DNA from 2 places in the Paeniglutamicibacter kerguelensis genome. Region 2 is predicted to be linked to the other one. Evidence: predicted binding sites of a transcription regulator. Region 2 holds the regulator's gene; the other holds the start of a gene.
The links. Region 2 encodes LexA, which represses DNA repair genes until DNA is damaged. Its sites were predicted from a motif close to TCGAACANNTGTTCGA; they were not measured.
Positions count from the first base shown of each region.

Region 1: xsc (sulfoacetaldehyde acetyltransferase) is a predicted target of LexA. The motif match lies at 3,464-3,479, and genes of this name have one in related genera.

Region 1 covers NZ_JAGIOF010000004.1:201,061-208,659, reverse strand. Annotated here, with positions in the region: gene JOF47_RS22410 (cobaltochelatase CobT-related protein) at 1-1,507, opposite strand, end outside; gene JOF47_RS20350 (AAA family ATPase) at 1,512-2,489, opposite strand; gene JOF47_RS20345 (IclR family transcriptional regulator) at 2,494-3,333, opposite strand; gene xsc (sulfoacetaldehyde acetyltransferase) at 3,526-5,331, shown strand; gene JOF47_RS20335 (NAD(P)/FAD-dependent oxidoreductase) at 5,485-6,825, shown strand; gene JOF47_RS20330 (M20 family metallopeptidase) at 7,299-7,599, opposite strand, start outside.
Region 2 covers NZ_JAGIOF010000001.1:822,692-830,290, reverse strand. Annotated here, with positions in the region: gene JOF47_RS03685 (MFS transporter) at 1-405, opposite strand, end outside; gene JOF47_RS03680 (SseB family protein) at 402-1,316, opposite strand; gene priA (bifunctional 1-(5-phosphoribosyl)-5-((5-phosphoribosylamino)methylideneamino)imidazole-4-carboxamide isomerase/phosphoribosylanthranilate isomerase PriA) at 1,470-2,213, opposite strand; gene JOF47_RS03670 (hypothetical protein) at 2,281-2,430, opposite strand; gene hisH (imidazole glycerol phosphate synthase subunit HisH) at 2,432-3,070, opposite strand; gene hisB (imidazoleglycerol-phosphate dehydratase HisB) at 3,071-3,691, opposite strand; gene JOF47_RS03655 (histidinol-phosphate transaminase) at 3,789-4,904, opposite strand; gene JOF47_RS03650 (LysM peptidoglycan-binding domain-containing protein) at 5,016-5,396, opposite strand; gene lexA (transcriptional repressor LexA) at 5,683-6,402, shown strand; gene JOF47_RS03640 (ATP-dependent DNA helicase) at 6,505-7,599, opposite strand, start outside.

The DNA.
Region 1 (7,599 bases), on a different contig from region 2:
CTGTGGCCCCGTCTGCGGGGCTGCCGTCGGAAATGACAATAAGGATCCTGCGTTCCTCCTCGCGCTTGGCCAGCCGGGAAGCGGCCCAGCGCACGGCCTCCCCGTCGACCCCCTCCCGGTACAGGGTCTGTTTCAGCATGGCGGCCAGGCCGTCACGTCCGGTGCGCCAGGAGGTTTCGGCGTCCTTGAAAATCAGGTGGTTCAGCTCGTTGAGGCGACCGGGGTTTCCCTGTGCGCCGGCCCGCCGCCAATCCTTCAGCGCCCGTCCGCCGTTCCATGCCCCGGTGGTGTAGCCGAGGACCTCGCAGGGAACCTCGATGCGCTCGAGCGCGCGCACCAGGACGTCGAGGAAGGCGGCGAGCCCCTCGGTGTGTTGTTTCATAGAGCCCGAGCAATCGACAAGGAACGTGAGTGTTGTGGCGGCCCGGGGTTCGAGGCGTTGGGTCTTGAAGAGCCTGCGTTCGACGGGGGAGGCCACCAATTGGGTCAGCCGCGAGCCGTCCAGCACCCCTTCCTCCTTGCCCGAGTCGAAACCGGATTCCTCCGGCACGCAGAGCAACGCCTGCAGGCGTTTGGCAAGGAGCTGCACGTTCACGGCCTCGGTGTGCACGCGGGCGGCAACACGTTCGCGGTATCCCTGAAGCAATTCCTTGCGCACCAACGACGCGGCCCGGAGTTCCTTGTCGTAGGCCCGGGTGAAAACCGTGTATCCCTGCGTGGAACCGGACAGCGCGGCGCTGGTGCCGGATGCCGCCGTGCCGATCTGCGTGGCCTCATGTTCCACGTCCAACAGCAGGGCGAACGCCGATTCCCTGGCCCTCCCGTCTTTCGCCTTGGGCTTGGGTTTCTGCCGGGCCTCGAGGGCGTCGACGTTTTCGGCCACCAGCTCGGCAATCTTCAGGGCGGCTGTAGCGAAGGCGCATTGGTCTTCCCGGTGCCGGCGCAGGGCCGGAAGCAGGTGGCCCAGCGAGCCGGCGAGGTTGGCCCGGGTGGATTCGATCATGTCCTCGGATTCCTCGACGACGGGTTCGCCGGTGATCCTTGAGCGGGTGACCTGGAAGATTGTGTACAGCAAGATGCCGAGGGCGGTTTCGGTGAACCCCGAGGCCAGGTATTCCTTTGACCAGGTCTCGTGGCTCAGGCGGAGGTTGGCGAGCACCCCGGGAAGGTCCGCGAGGGATTCGCAGCGGAATTGTTCGAGGACCTCGAACACCAGTCTGGCACTGGGGGATTCGGGTAGGGCCGCGCGGTGCATTGCCGCGTCCGAATGCAGCACACGCAATGCCATGCCGTCGCTGGCGCCCCTGAAAGATTCGAAGGATGCCGTCTCGGGGGGTGGATAGAGGTGCGGGGCGTTCAATGCCAGGATGTTGGTCCCGCGGTAGACATGCCGTCCGAGCAGGTCCAGCGCCGGGTCCCGGGCCAGGGCGCGCAGGCTGGCCGCGCACAGCTGCCGGATTTCCTGGGTCCGGCGTTCTGAGGCAAGCTGCGCGCCCGCGGCACCCACGTCCCTAGACTCCGGCCGGGACGAGCGCGAACGACTCGTCGAGTTCGGAGGCGAAGCACCGCTGGTAGTACTCGGAGATGGTGAAGCGTTCGGCCTCGTCGCACTTGTTGACGAAGGAAAGCCGGAAGGCCAGGCCCGGGTCGCGGAAGATCGAGATGTTCTCCGCCCAGGTGATCACCGTGCGCGGGGACATGAGCGTGGAGATGTCGCCGGCGGCAAAGCCGTCGCGGGTCAGCGTGGCGACCTGCACCATGGAGCGGATTAGTTCCATGCCGTTGGCGTCGGCAAGCGCCGGGACACGGGCCGCGACGATCTGCGCCTCGTCCTCGAGGGGCAGGTAGTTCAGCGCCGCCACGATGTTCCAGCGGTCCAGCTGCGCATGGTTCAGCCGCTGCACCCCGTGGTACATGCCGTTGAGGTTGCCCAGTCCCACGGTGTTGGACGTGGCAAAAAGCCTGAAGTGCGGGTGCGGGTGGATGACCCGGTTCTGGTCGGTCAGCGTGAAGCTGCCCTCGCGCTCCAGCAGGCGCTGGATCACGAACATCACGTCCGGGCGCCCGGCGTCGTATTCGTCGAAGATCAAGGCCATGGGCTGGACCATCGCCCAGGGCACCACGCCCTCCTGGAACTGGGTGGCGGGTTGGCCGTCCCGGACGACCACGGTGTCCTTGCCGACCAGGTCCAGCCGGCTGATGTGCCCGTCCAGGTTCACGCGCATGGCGGGCCAGTTCAGCCGGGCGGCGACTTGTTCGATGTGGGTGGATTTCCCGGTGCCGTGCAATCCCTGGACCATGACGCGGCTGTTGTGCGTGAAGCCGGCCAGGATGGCCAGGGTGGTGTCGCGGTTGAAACGGTAGGCGGGATCGATCTGCGGTACGTGTTCGGTGCGTTCGGCGAACTTGGCGACGCGCAGGTCGCTGTCGATGCCGAAGACCTCGCGCACCGACACGGGGGACTGGCCGGGCGCCTGGATCTCGTTCATTTCCTCACCACCCGACCACAAGCGGTTCGGATTCCGGGGAACCCAGGTCCGCGTGGTCCTCGATGCGGGCGATGCTTTCCGCGGCCAGCCGCAGGGCCGGCAGCAGCTTGATCAGGTCGTCGGTGCTCTTGCGCATCATCGGCGCCTGCACCGCCACGCAAAGGTTCGAGCGCCCGGAGGAGTTCGGGACCAGGACGGCCAAGCAGACCAGCCCGTCGAGGAACTCCTGGCGGTCCAGCGCGTAACCGTGGAGGCGGATCTGGTCGAGTTCGGCCTCTATCTCGGCCGTGTCGGTGAGGGTGTGGGCGGTGAAGCGCTGCAGGGCCCCGGTGGCAAGCACGCGTTCGCGCTGCGTGGGGCCGAACTGGGAAAGGATCATCTTTCCGCTGGCCGAGCAGTGCACCGGTACGCGCGAGCCCGGACCCAGATGGACGCGAATAGGTTCGTTGGTTTCCACTCGGTCAAGGTAGATGACCTCGTTGCCGGACAGTGCCGTGATGTTGCAGCTTTCGCCGATCTCGTCGACCAGGCGGCGCAGGATCGCGTGGCGGGTCCCGTAGCGGGTGTCGTTCAGCAGCACGTCCTCGGCCATGCGCCGCATGCGAGAGCCCGTCCCGTAATGCCGGCCGTCGCTCTGCCGGGTCAGCAGGTTAGCGCCTTCCAACTGCTGCAGCATGCGGTGCAGCGTCGGCTTGGGCAGGCCCGTCTGGTCAACCAATGACTGCAGCGTAAAGAGCTGGTCGCGGGTGGTGATCAGCTCGAGCAACGCGAACAGCCGAAGGGCCGGGGTTTCCCCCTGGACGGCACCCGCGGGTCCGAGTTCCGGTTCCGTGAGGTTTTCCATGATTGGTCCGATCTGCCGATATGCGAAGTTTCATTAAATCGTATCAGTGAGAAGAATAAATGGAACAGGGGGTTGACGGATGTGATTTGGATCGCATAGTTTTGTCATTAATCCCGCTTTTGGGAACAAAACGAACCATTTTTTGGAACTTTGCCCGATGGTGAGGTTTCGATACCCCGAAGGAGAGTAGTTATGACCGAAAAGGCCACTTCCCGCGAAGTAACCAAGGGCGCCCAGAAGATGACGTCGTCGGAAGCCTTCGTTGAGACCCTGGTGTCCAACGACGTCACCGACATCTTCGGCATCATGGGCTCCGCGTTCATGGATGCCATGGACATCTTCGCCCCGGCCGGCATCCGCCTGGTCCCCGTGGTCCACGAGCAGGGCGCGGCACACATGGCCGACGGCTATGCACGGGCCTCCGGCCGCCACGGCGTGGTCATCGGCCAGAATGGCCCCGGCATCTCCAACTGCGTCACCGGCATCGCCGCGGCCTACTGGGCACACAGCCCGGTCGTCATCATCACCCCGGAGGCCGGAACCAACACCATCGGCCTGGGCGGCTTCCAGGAAGCAAACCAGCTCCCGATGTTCCAGGAGTTCACCAAGTACCAGGGCCACGTGACCCACCCGAACCGCATGGCGGAATTCACCGCACGCTGCTTCGACCGCGCCATGAGCGAAAACGGCCCGACCCAGCTGAACATCCCGCGCGACTACTTCTACGGCGAATCGATCACCGAGATCCCGGCCCCGCGCCGCGTGGACCGCGGCGCCGGCGGCACCAAGTCCCTCGACGAGGCCATCGATCTGCTGTCGACCGCCAAGTTCCCCGTCATCGTTTCCGGCGGCGGCGTGGTCATGGCCGACGGCGTGGAGGAATGCAAGGCGCTGGCCGAGCGCCTCGGCGCACCGGTGGTCAACAGCTACCAGCACAACGACTCCTTCCCGGCCAGCCACCCGCTCTGGGCGGGCCCGCTGGGCTACCAGGGATCCAAGGCCGGCATGAAGCTGATCTCGCAGGCCGACGTCGTGATCGCCCTCGGCACCCGGCTTGGCCCGTTCGGCACCCTGCCGCAGTACGGCCAGGCCTACTGGCCCACCGAGGCCAAGATCATCCAGATCGACGCGGACCACACCAAGCTCGGTCTGGTCAAGAAGATCGCCGTAGGCATCACCGGCGACGCCAAGGCCGTGGCCATCGAACTGGCCAAACGACTCGAGGGCAAGACCCTGGCCTCCGACAGCACCAAGGACGAGCGCGCGGCAACCATCAAGGCCGAGAAGGAAGCCTGGGAGCAGGAGCTCTCCGAGTGGACCCATGAGCAGGACGAATACTCGCTCGACGTCATCGCCGAGGCCGAAGGCGAGGAAGGCAACTGGCTGCACCCGCGCCAGGTGCTTCGCGAACTGGAAAAGGCGATGCCGGAAGACGTCATGGTCTCCACCGACATCGGAAACATTAACTCGGTTGCCCACAGCTACCTGCGCTTCGAGAAGCCGCGCAGCTTCTTCGCCCCGATGTCCTTCGGCAACTGCGGCTATGCGCTGCCGACCATGATCGGTGCCAAGGCCGCGGCCCCGCACCGTCCGGCCATCGCCTACGCCGGTGACGGCGCCTGGGCCATGAGCATGGGCGAGGTCCTCACCGCGGTCCGCCACGACATCCCGGTCACCGCGATCGTCTTCCGCAACCGCCAGTGGGGCGCCGAGAAGAAGAACCAGGTCGAGTTCTACAACCGCCGCTTCATCGCCGGCGAGCTGGACAACGGCGAGTCCTTCGCCGAAATGGCCCGCAGCATGGGCGCCGAGGGCATCGTCGTGGACAAGCTGGAGAACGTCGGTTCCGCTCTCAAGGAGGCGCTGAACAACCAGATGGTCGACGGCAAGACCACCGTCATCGAGATCATGTGCACCCGCGAACTGGGCGACCCGTTCCGCCGCGACGCACTCTCCACCCCGGTCCGCCACTTGGAAAAGTACAAGGACTACGTCTAAACCGACGCGGTTTTCCTTCAAGACTCGTGACGGGGCCGGCCGGGCAAGTGGGACCCGGCCGGCCCCGCCACGGAACACCAGGATTTTCCCGGCTGCAGGCGCACAGAGAGGTGCTGGTGCGGCCGCAACCATGAACTCAGATTGGAGCCAGAGATGGTCAATACGCAGACCCCGGAGCATGTTGTTGTCGTCGGTGCGGGCATGGTGGGGCTTTCCACCGCCTGGTACCTCCAGGAGCGTGGCGTCAAGGTCACCATCGTGGACCGCAAAGGTGTGGCCGCGGGTTCCTCCTGGGGCAACGCCGGCTGGCTCACCCCGGCCCTTACGCTTCCGCTGAGCGAGCCATCGGTGCTGACCTACGGGCTGAAGACGATGTTCGACCCGGCCTCGCCGCTTTACATCCCGCTCTCGGCAAAGCCCTCGCTGATCCGCTTCCTGCTCGGGTTCGCCCGGCATTGCACGCCGGGAAAGTGGCGCGAGGCCATGGCCGTCTTCAGCGAGATCGGCGCCACCGGCCTTGATGCCTTCGACGAGATTTCCGACGGCAGCTCCATTACCAAGATCGCCCGCAACGACTCGAGCGCGCATGCAGGCGGCGCGGGGTCCGACGCGGGGTCGGTGGCGCTCTCCGCGGGCATGCACGAAAAAGCCAAGCCCGCCGAACCGTTCCTCACCGGTTTCAAGAACCTCAAGGACCGCGACGCCCTGCTGCACGAGTTCGAGGGCATCCGCGCCTCCGGAGGCAAGGTCGAATTCGACTTGATGAGCGCCGAGGAAATCCGCGCCATGGAACCGACCCTGGGCGACGGGGTCAAGGCTGGCGTCCAGATCCACCACCAGCGTTTCATCAACCCGCCCAAGTTCATGGACTCGCTCGCCGACTCGGTGCTGGCGCGCGGCGCGGAAATCGTCACCGACTTCGACGTGGCCGACATCCGCGAACACGCCAACGGTGTAGAGGTGGTGGACGCGCAGGGCCGGAGCCAGAACGCCGACTCGGTGGTCATCGCCTCCGGTGCCTGGCTGGGCCAGCTCGCTCGGAAGTTCGGCGTCAAGCGCGTGGTCCAGGCCGGCCGCGGCTACTCCTTCACGGTGGTTCCCGAGGTCATGCCGACCCACCCGATCTATTTCCCGGCACAACGCGTGGCCTGCACCCCGCTGGGGGACCGCTTCCGGGTTGCCGGGACCATGGAGTTCCGCGACGCCGACCACCCGCTGGAACCCAAGCGGATCGAGGCGATCGTTGCGGCCGCCTCCCCGCTGTTCAAGGGCATCAACTGGGAGGACCGCCAGGAGGAATGGGTCGGATCGCGCCCCTGCACCACCGACGGCCTGCCGCTGATCGGCGCCACCCGTTCCTCCCGCGTGCACGTTGCAGGCGGGCACGGCATGTGGGGCGTGGCGCTGGGTCCGCTGACCGGCAAGATGCTTGCCGCATCGATCACCGGGGAATCGGTCCCGGCCGTGATGCGGCACTTCAACCCGTTGCGCTAGATCGCCGTCCGGCGCAACGGCGACGGGGGCGTGGCCGCGGATTCGCAACAACGGATCCGCGGCCACGCCCCTCGGTCTTTAATCGGATGGCTACGGCGGCGAGCGCATCGTGGCCATGGTTCCGGTTGCTGCCTACGTATGTGTGCCGGCGGCCCTGCCCGTGGAAACCTGGTCCGCGGCGACCCGATGGGGCCGGGTGCCTGAGCGAGGCAGTCAGCGCCAAACCGGTGTACATAGTGCCGGCCATCATCAAGGACAACTTCGTGACCGAGTGAGAAACGTTCCTCAAGATGTTTCCCGAACTCATCAACGAAAACCTCAAGACCGGCAACGTGGTCTATGAAGGCCTGCCGGGGTAGAAGAAGTGGCCTCCGTACGCAAAAAACGCCGCTGGCGGTTGCCCGTATTCAATACGGGAAACCGCCAACGGCGTTTAGTCCAGACACCCGGTTTCGATCCGGATGGTGGGCAGATCATCCGTGGGGGTTGCTGAGCAGCCGTTCTCGTTGCCGGGGGTCGGCTGCCGCCGCGCTGGCTGCCATGGCCAGGCCGAAGGCGCCGTCGAGCACCGCCCTGTCTGCGGAGACCGACACCCCGTGGCTGGCAAACTCTGCCGTGTGATGGACGGCGCCACCCACGTCGTACCCCAGCAACGGGTGAATGCTTGGCACCAGGTGGGAGACGTTGCCCATGTCGGTGGACGCCACCGGCTCCGTGCTGAAACGGACGTCCCGCCCCCGGACAGCCATCGACTTGCAGTAGGCCTCGGACAGG
Region 2 (7,599 bases):
GCGGGTCTCCCCCGTGGTCATCACGCCCAGGGCGGTGCGCACCACGGAGAAGACGGGCAACGAGAACAGCCCGCCAAGGAACACCAGCGGCAGCACCCACGCGAACGAAACCTGCGGAACGATGCTCCACACCACCGCCTCGACGAGGATCGAGGGCAGCAATGCGCGGCGCAGCCCGTACATGTCGACCACGCGGCCGCGCCAGGGTGCGCCCAGCGCGATACCGATGGTCATCAGCGCCACGACCAGGCCGGCCGACCCCCAGTCCCGGTCCAGCTCGTTGACCAGGTGCAGCAGCAACAGCATGCCAACGGCCGCATGCGGCAGCCTGGCGACCATGCCGACCAGGAGCAGCGGCGCTACCCCGGGTTGCCGGAGCAGTTCGCCGTAGCGCCCGAATTTCATGCGCTGGGCCCCTGCTGCGTCGGTGCGCCGGCCTTCAAGGAGACCTCCAGCGAATCAACGTTTTCGGCGAAGTCCGCGTTTGCGGCAAGGGCCGAGTGGATGCGCGAAACGCAGGCACGGGCGGTTGCCTCGTCCACTCCCGGCTGGAAGGTGAACTCCAGGCGCAATTCCGGCCCCGATCCCCCGCCGGGCACACTTGTCCCCTGCGCGGTGCGGCTTCCCACGCCCTGGCCCGGGGCGATGCGGACCGACGCCAGGGCCTCTTCGGCTCCCGCCTGTTGGGCGACGATGACCGCAAGATCCTCGTCGAGGTAGCTGGGCGTCCACTCCTTTTGCTGGGCCAGGGCCCACATGCCGGGGCGGCGCAACACGAAGGTGAAGTCGGCCCCGGGGTCGAGGACCAGCATCTGGGCTTCCTCGGCGACTGCGGAGAGGGCCGCGCGCGGCGCGTACACGGCAACCGGGCGGGCCTCGCCGTGCCAGGCCTGCAGGCGTTCGACGCTGCTGAACACCGGCAGCGCCTTGCGGCCGTCCGGCGCGTTGAGCGTCACCAGGGCCATGTCGGCTTCCTTCTCCTCGGTGAAGCCGTGTTCGCCGAGTCCGCCCTCGGCCAGCTGGGCCACCACGGCGATGTAGATCCGTGATTGTGCAAGCGCCGCGTGGACGCCTTGCTCGCTGCCGGTTCCGGCAATCAGTGCATCCATGGCGACCGCAAGCTTTACGTCGATGAGCCCGTTGTCGTTGTCGAAATTGTGCAGGGGGTTTCCCTCCCCGCTGAGGTCGCGGCCTTCCCAACTTTGCCCGGCGGAGTCGCTCGGTGATCCGGCCCGGGCCAGAGCCGCGGCAATGTGGCCGGGCAGGTGTCGGGGGCTTTCGGGTGCCCCGTGGGAAGAAGGTGAATTCGCGCTCATACGCAAATGCTATCGTGCGGCATGCACAAGGGCCGGTCGCCATTTGCATGGTGACCGGCCCTGATTCCCTACTGCCACGCAGAACTCGGCGCGGGCGGCGGGGTGCTTGGTGTGGTGCAACTCGCCCGCAGATGAGGGGCGTGCGGGTGGATGTCAGCGGCGGCCCGCGACATCCAGTGCCTCGGGCATGGTGAACTTGCCCGCGTAGAGCGCCTTGCCCACGATGGCCCCCTCAACGCCCAACGGGACCAGTTCGCGCAGCACGCGAAGGTCCTCGAGGCTGGAGATGCCGCCGGAGGCGATAACGGGCTTGGAGGTGCGTGCGCACATCTCGCGCAGCAGTTCCACGTTCGGGCCGCGCAGGGTTCCGTCCTTCGTCACGTCGGTGACGACGTAGCGGGCACATCCGGCGTCCTCAAGGCGGGCCAGGACCTCCCAGATGTCGCCGCCTTCCTTGGTCCAGCCTCGGCCGGCCAGGGTGGTTCCTCGCACGTCCAGGCCGACAGCGATCTTGTCGCCGTGGCGGGCGATGGCGCGGGCGGTCCACTCCGGGTTCTCGAGGGCAGCGGTGCCCAGGTTCACGCGGGTGGCGCCGAATTCCAGCGCCCGCTCCAGCGACTCGTCGTCGCGGATGCCGCCGGAAAGCTCGACCTTGATGCTCAGTTCCTCGGCAACGCGGCGCAGGATCTCGGTGTTGTGGCCGCGGCCGAAGGCTGCGTCAAGGTCCACCAGGTGGACCCATTCGGCGCCGGCGTTCTGCCAGGCAAGTGCGGCCTCCAAGGGGTCGCCGTAACCGGTTTCGGATCCGGCTTCACCCTGGACCAGGCGGACCGCCTGGCCGTCGGCCACGTCGACGGCGGGGAGCAGTTCGAGGATGGGGTTTTGCGTGTTGGTCATGATCAATCCTTAGGTTTTTCCGGGCCGTCGGCCCTGCCGAAACCGCTTGGGTGCCGGCTCAAGGTTCTCAGAAGGTCAGTAGGTATCCGGCGATCAGGGCCATGCCGGCGAGGATCCAGCAGGCAATGATCCAGGAGATGTGTGCCCGTTGCTGGCGCAGCGAAATTGCGCCGCCGGCCAGCAGCCCGGCCAACAGCATGAGCAAGATCGTCCACATGTTAGAGGGTCTCCAACCAGTTGCGCAGCAATTGCGCACCGGCTTCGCCGGACTTCTCGGGGTGGAACTGCAGGGCGCACAGCGGGCCGTTTTCCACGCCGGCCACGAAGGGGACCCCGTGTTCCGACCAGGTCACCTGCGGCGGGAGCATCTTAGGCTGGGCCACGTCGAAGTTCCATTCCTGCACCGCGTAGGAGTGCACAAAGTAGAAGCGTTCGTTTTCGATGCCCTTGAAGAGCTTGCTGCCTTCCGGGGGCGTGACGGTGTTCCATCCCATGTGCGGGACGACGGGTGCCTTGAGCAGCTCCACGGTGCCCGGCCATTCGCCCATGCCCGGGGTGCGCACCCCGTGTTCAACGCCTTCTTCAAAGAAGATCTGGTGTCCAACGCAGATGCCAAGGACCGGTCGGCCGCCGGCGATGCGGCGTCCGATCCAGCGGATGGCCCCGACATCGTTGAGCGCCTGCATGACCGCGGCGTAGGCGCCGACGCCCGGGACAAAGAGTCCGTCGCAGTTGAGGATGTCGTCGGGCTTTGCCGAGAGCGTTACCTCGGCCCCGGCCGCCTCAAGTGCACGCACCGCGGAGCGGACGTTGCCCGACCCGTAGTCAAGAACAGTGACTTTCTTGCGCTCGGCCATTTACAGCGCACCCTTGGTGGAAGGGATGGCGTTGCCGATGCGGGCATCGGGCTCCACGGCTTCGCGCAGTGCGCGGGCGAAGGCCTTGAACTGGGCCTCGACGATGTGGTGCGGGTCCCGGCCGCCGATCACGGTCATGTGCAGGCAGATCTGGGCGTGCAGGGTGAGCGCCTCGAAGACGTGGCGGGTCAGCGAACCGGTGAAGTGTCCGCCGATGAGGTGGTATTCCTGTCCCGCGGGCTCGCCGGTGTGCACCAGGTAGGGTCGACCGGAGATGTCGACGACGGCGTTTGCCAGTGCCTCGTCCAGCGGAACCGTGGCTTCACCGAAGCGGCGGATGCCCGCCTTGTTGCCTAGCGCGGTGCGCAGGACCTCACCGATGGTGATGGCAACGTCCTCGACGGTGTGGTGCACGTCGATGTGGGTGTCGCCGGTGGCGCGCACCGTGAGGTCGATCAGCGAATGCTTGGAAAGTGCGGTCAGCATGTGGTCGTAGAACGGAACACTGGTGCTGATTTCGGAACGGCCGGTGCCGTCCAAATCGAGTTCGACAAAGACGGAGGACTCGCTGGTGGTGCGTTCGAGGCGAGCGCGACGACCCGTGAGTTTTTCGGCAGACATGCACATTCCTTTTGATCAGGCGTTTAGACGAGGATGTGAGGCACGGGGATGGGGACACGGATATGTCCGGCGCAACCCCGCACCTATGAGTTTAGCGTTAGTGCCCGTGCGGACCCTGATTGAGCAGTTCTTCCAAGCGGACCAGGAACGCCGTGGTTTCGGCTTCGGTGCCGGCCGTGACGCGCAGGTGGCCGGGGATGCCGACATCGCGGATGATGACTCCGGCTTCCAGCAGGCCCTCCCAGATGTACCGGGGGTTCTCGAGGCCGCCGAAGAACACGAAGTTCGAGTCCGACGACGCAGGGTTCAAGCCCATGCGGGTCAGCTCGTTGACGATCCGGTCGCGCTGGGACTTGATGTCCTCGACGTTGGCCAGCAGCGCCTCGACGTGCTTGAGCGCGGCATTGGCCGTCGCCTGGGTCACCGCCGAAAGGTGGTACGGCAGACGGACCAAGCGGATGGCATCGGTGACCTCGGGAGCGGCGGCGAGGTAACCAACCCTGGCCCCGGCCAGGGCGAAGGCCTTGGACATGGTGCGTGAGACGATCAAGCGCTCGCGGCCCGGCAACAGGGACAGCGCCGACAGGGTTCCGTTGTGGGCAAATTCCGCGTAGGCCTCATCCACGATGATGATGGCATTGCTTGCGGCACCGGCCTCGTAGACGGCCTCGACGACATCCAGGCCCAGGGCCGTACCCGTCGGGTTGTTGGGTGAGCAAAGGAAAACGATGTTGGGTGCCGCGGCGCGCACCTGTTCCGCGGCATCGGCTGCGGACAGGGCATAGCCCTCGGAGCGAACACCGGCAATGTATGCGGTGTCGGTTCCGCTGGCCAGCAGCGGGTACATCGAATAGGTGGGAGGGAATCCCATGACCGTGCGGCCCGGTCCGCCGAATGCCTGCAGGATTTGTTGCAGCACTTCATTGGATCCGTTTGCCGCCCAGATATTCTCGGCATTCAGGTCGTGGCCGAGGTAGGCTGCCAGGCGCTCACGCAACTCGGTGAATTCACGGTCGGGGTAGCGATTAAGTCCCAGCGCCGCAGCGGACACTTCCTCGACGATCGCGCGATGAACGGCTTCGGGCAACGGATGGGTGTTTTCATTGACGTTCAGCTGGATCGGTACGTCAATTTGGGGTGCGCCGTAGGGTTCAAGACCTTGAAGATTCTCTCGCAGGGGCAATTTTGCCAGGCGATTTAGCCGTTCATTCACCCCATAAGTCTAGGGCGCGCGGTCCAAGGCATCAGAATCAGCAATGTGGAACGGGGTAACAATCGGTTCGCAATGACGCGGGGGTCACATCCGCCGTCTGCGGGGCGGCAGCTAGCGTGCCGTTGGAATGTAGAGTTCCGTTCCCGCGTACAGGACGTCTCCCTCAAGGTTGTTGATTTCGGCGATCTGGCGCACCGCTTCGCGGGGGTCAAGCTGGGGCGCGAACTGGCGAGCCAGCCCCCAGAGCGTGTCGCCTTCGATCACGGTGACACTGAGGGCGGCGACACCCACGGGCACGTCGGCAGAGGCCTTGGCCGGTGACAGGAACAAGCCGAGAAGCATGAGTACACCCATGCTGGCCATGAAGATCGGCATGGCGATCAAAACGAATTTCCCGCGGCGCGTCAACCGCAGCGGAGCCTCCTGCGGTGCGTGGTACGCGATGGGATCCGGAACGAGGTGGAGCGGGGCCGAGAGAGCAGAGTTTGCCATGTCTTTGCCTTTCCTTAGAGATACGACGGGCCGATGCGAGTGGGCCACAAATCGAACAAGCTTCTATCGTTCGAACACATTTTTCGAATATGTGTTCGTAGTTCGCAAGTTATTTCTAGCACTTTTCAACGACACGTGTCCAGATCGGTTCGAACAAATCTTTGAAAGGGTCGCCGCCGTCCACTAAGATAAGTGTTGTGGAACGGTGAATTCACTTCATCACTCCGCACCGACAAATTGCGGAACGCGCGGGCCAACCGCCGACGATCGGGATGAGGCACACAGAATGACGACCGAACAACGAACCCCTCGGCGAGACGCGAAGAGCCTGACCATTCGCCAGAAAAAGGTTCTCGAAACGATCCAGCGCTCGGTCAGTGCCAACGGCTACCCGCCTTCCATGCGAGAGATCGGTGACGCGGTGGGCCTGGCCAGCCTCTCGAGCGTGACGCATCAGCTGAGCCAGCTCGAAAAGCTTGGCTATATCCGTCGCGATCCCCGACGTCCGCGCGCCATGGAAATCCTGCTGCCTTTGCAACTCAAATCCGACACGAAACTTGAAGTGGTTTCCGGTCAGGCCGAGCTCAAGGCCGCGAACGGAATGAATGTCTCGGAACTGACCACTTCGGCGGATACCGCCATGGTTCCATTGGTGGGCCGAATTGCTGCGGGCAACCCGATCCTCGCTGACCAGGCAGTGGAAGACGTGTTTGCGTTGCCGCGCCAGCTCGTAGGTCATGGCGAACTTTTCATGCTCAAGGTCAGCGGCGATTCCATGATCGATGCCGCCATTTGCGATGGCGACTGGGTTGTCGTGCGACGTCAGCAAACAGCAGTCAACGGCGACATCGTTGCGGCGCTGCTCGACGACGAAGCCACGGTGAAAACCTTCCGCCAGCGAGATGGCCACACCTGGCTGCTGCCCCAGAACTCCCGCTACGAACCGATCCTCGGTGACGCGGCAACGGTCATGGGCAAAGTGGTTTCGGTCATGCGCTCCATCTAGGGACGTCACAGGCATATCAATGAGGAAGGGGCCGGTCGAATCGACCGGCCCCTTCCTCATTGGTTTATTGACGCCTGCGCTCCCAATGGACCGCAATGTCTCCTAGGTTTCGTTGAGCCGTTCCAGCGCGGCCAACACCGTCGGCTTGTCCGGGGTGGCCCACAATGGCGGCAAAGAGGCCCGCAGGAAGCTTCCATAGCGTTCCGTTGCCAGACGCGAGTCCAGGACGGCCACGACTCCGCGGTCGTTGACCGAACGAATCAAGCGTCCCGCACCCTGTGCCAACCTGACAGCGGCGTGGCTCGCCGCCACGGCCATGAACCCGTTGCCGCCGTGTTTGGCGACATCCCGGCTGCGAGCCGAGGAAAGCGGGTCGTCGGGCCGGGGGAACGGGATCTTGTCGATGATCACCAGGCGGCACGCGTTGCCCGGCACGTCGACGCCCTGCCACAGGGTCATGGTTCCGAAGAGGCAGGTGTCCGGTTCGGCGGAGAACTGGTCGACCAAGGCCTTCATGCTTGATTCGCCCTGGCACAAAATCGGAATGTCCAACCGAGAACGCAGGATCTCGGCTGCTTCCTCCGCTGCGCGGCGCGAGGTGAACAGCGCCAGGGCCCCTCCCCCGGAAGCCTTGATGAGGTCTTCGATCTCGCTGAGCATTTCCTGCGACATCTGGCGCCCCGGCTTGGGCAGGTGCTTTGCCACATACAGGATGCCCTGCTTGGGGTAGTCGAAGGGGCTTCCCACATCGACGCCGTTCCATGTTGGTGCGCCGTCGCCGACCAATCCCAAGGCGCCGGCGACGGGCTCGAAGGCCGCCCCGATGGCCAGGGTGGCGCTGGTCAGGATGACGGTGCGACCATCAAAGAGGCCCTCACGAAGCTTGCCGGCGACCGACAGGGGTGCGACATTGAGCGTCGGCTGGCTCGACTCGTCCGGCTGGACGTAGCCCTCCCCCGGGCTGAAATGCCCCGGGCGCGAAGCCCAGATGACTTCCCGCTCCTCGGTCATTTCAAGCATCTTGGTGCACTGCTCCACCAGGTACATGACCTGCGAACGAGCCATCTGCCGTCCGCCGTCCGCCGGCGCATTGGCCTCGGGCTTCGAATCCGAAAGGACCACGCGTGCGGCCTCGGCGATCTGGTTGATCGCTGCTTCTTGTTCCTCGTTGAGGCCGCGGGCCATCAAGCCCGTAGG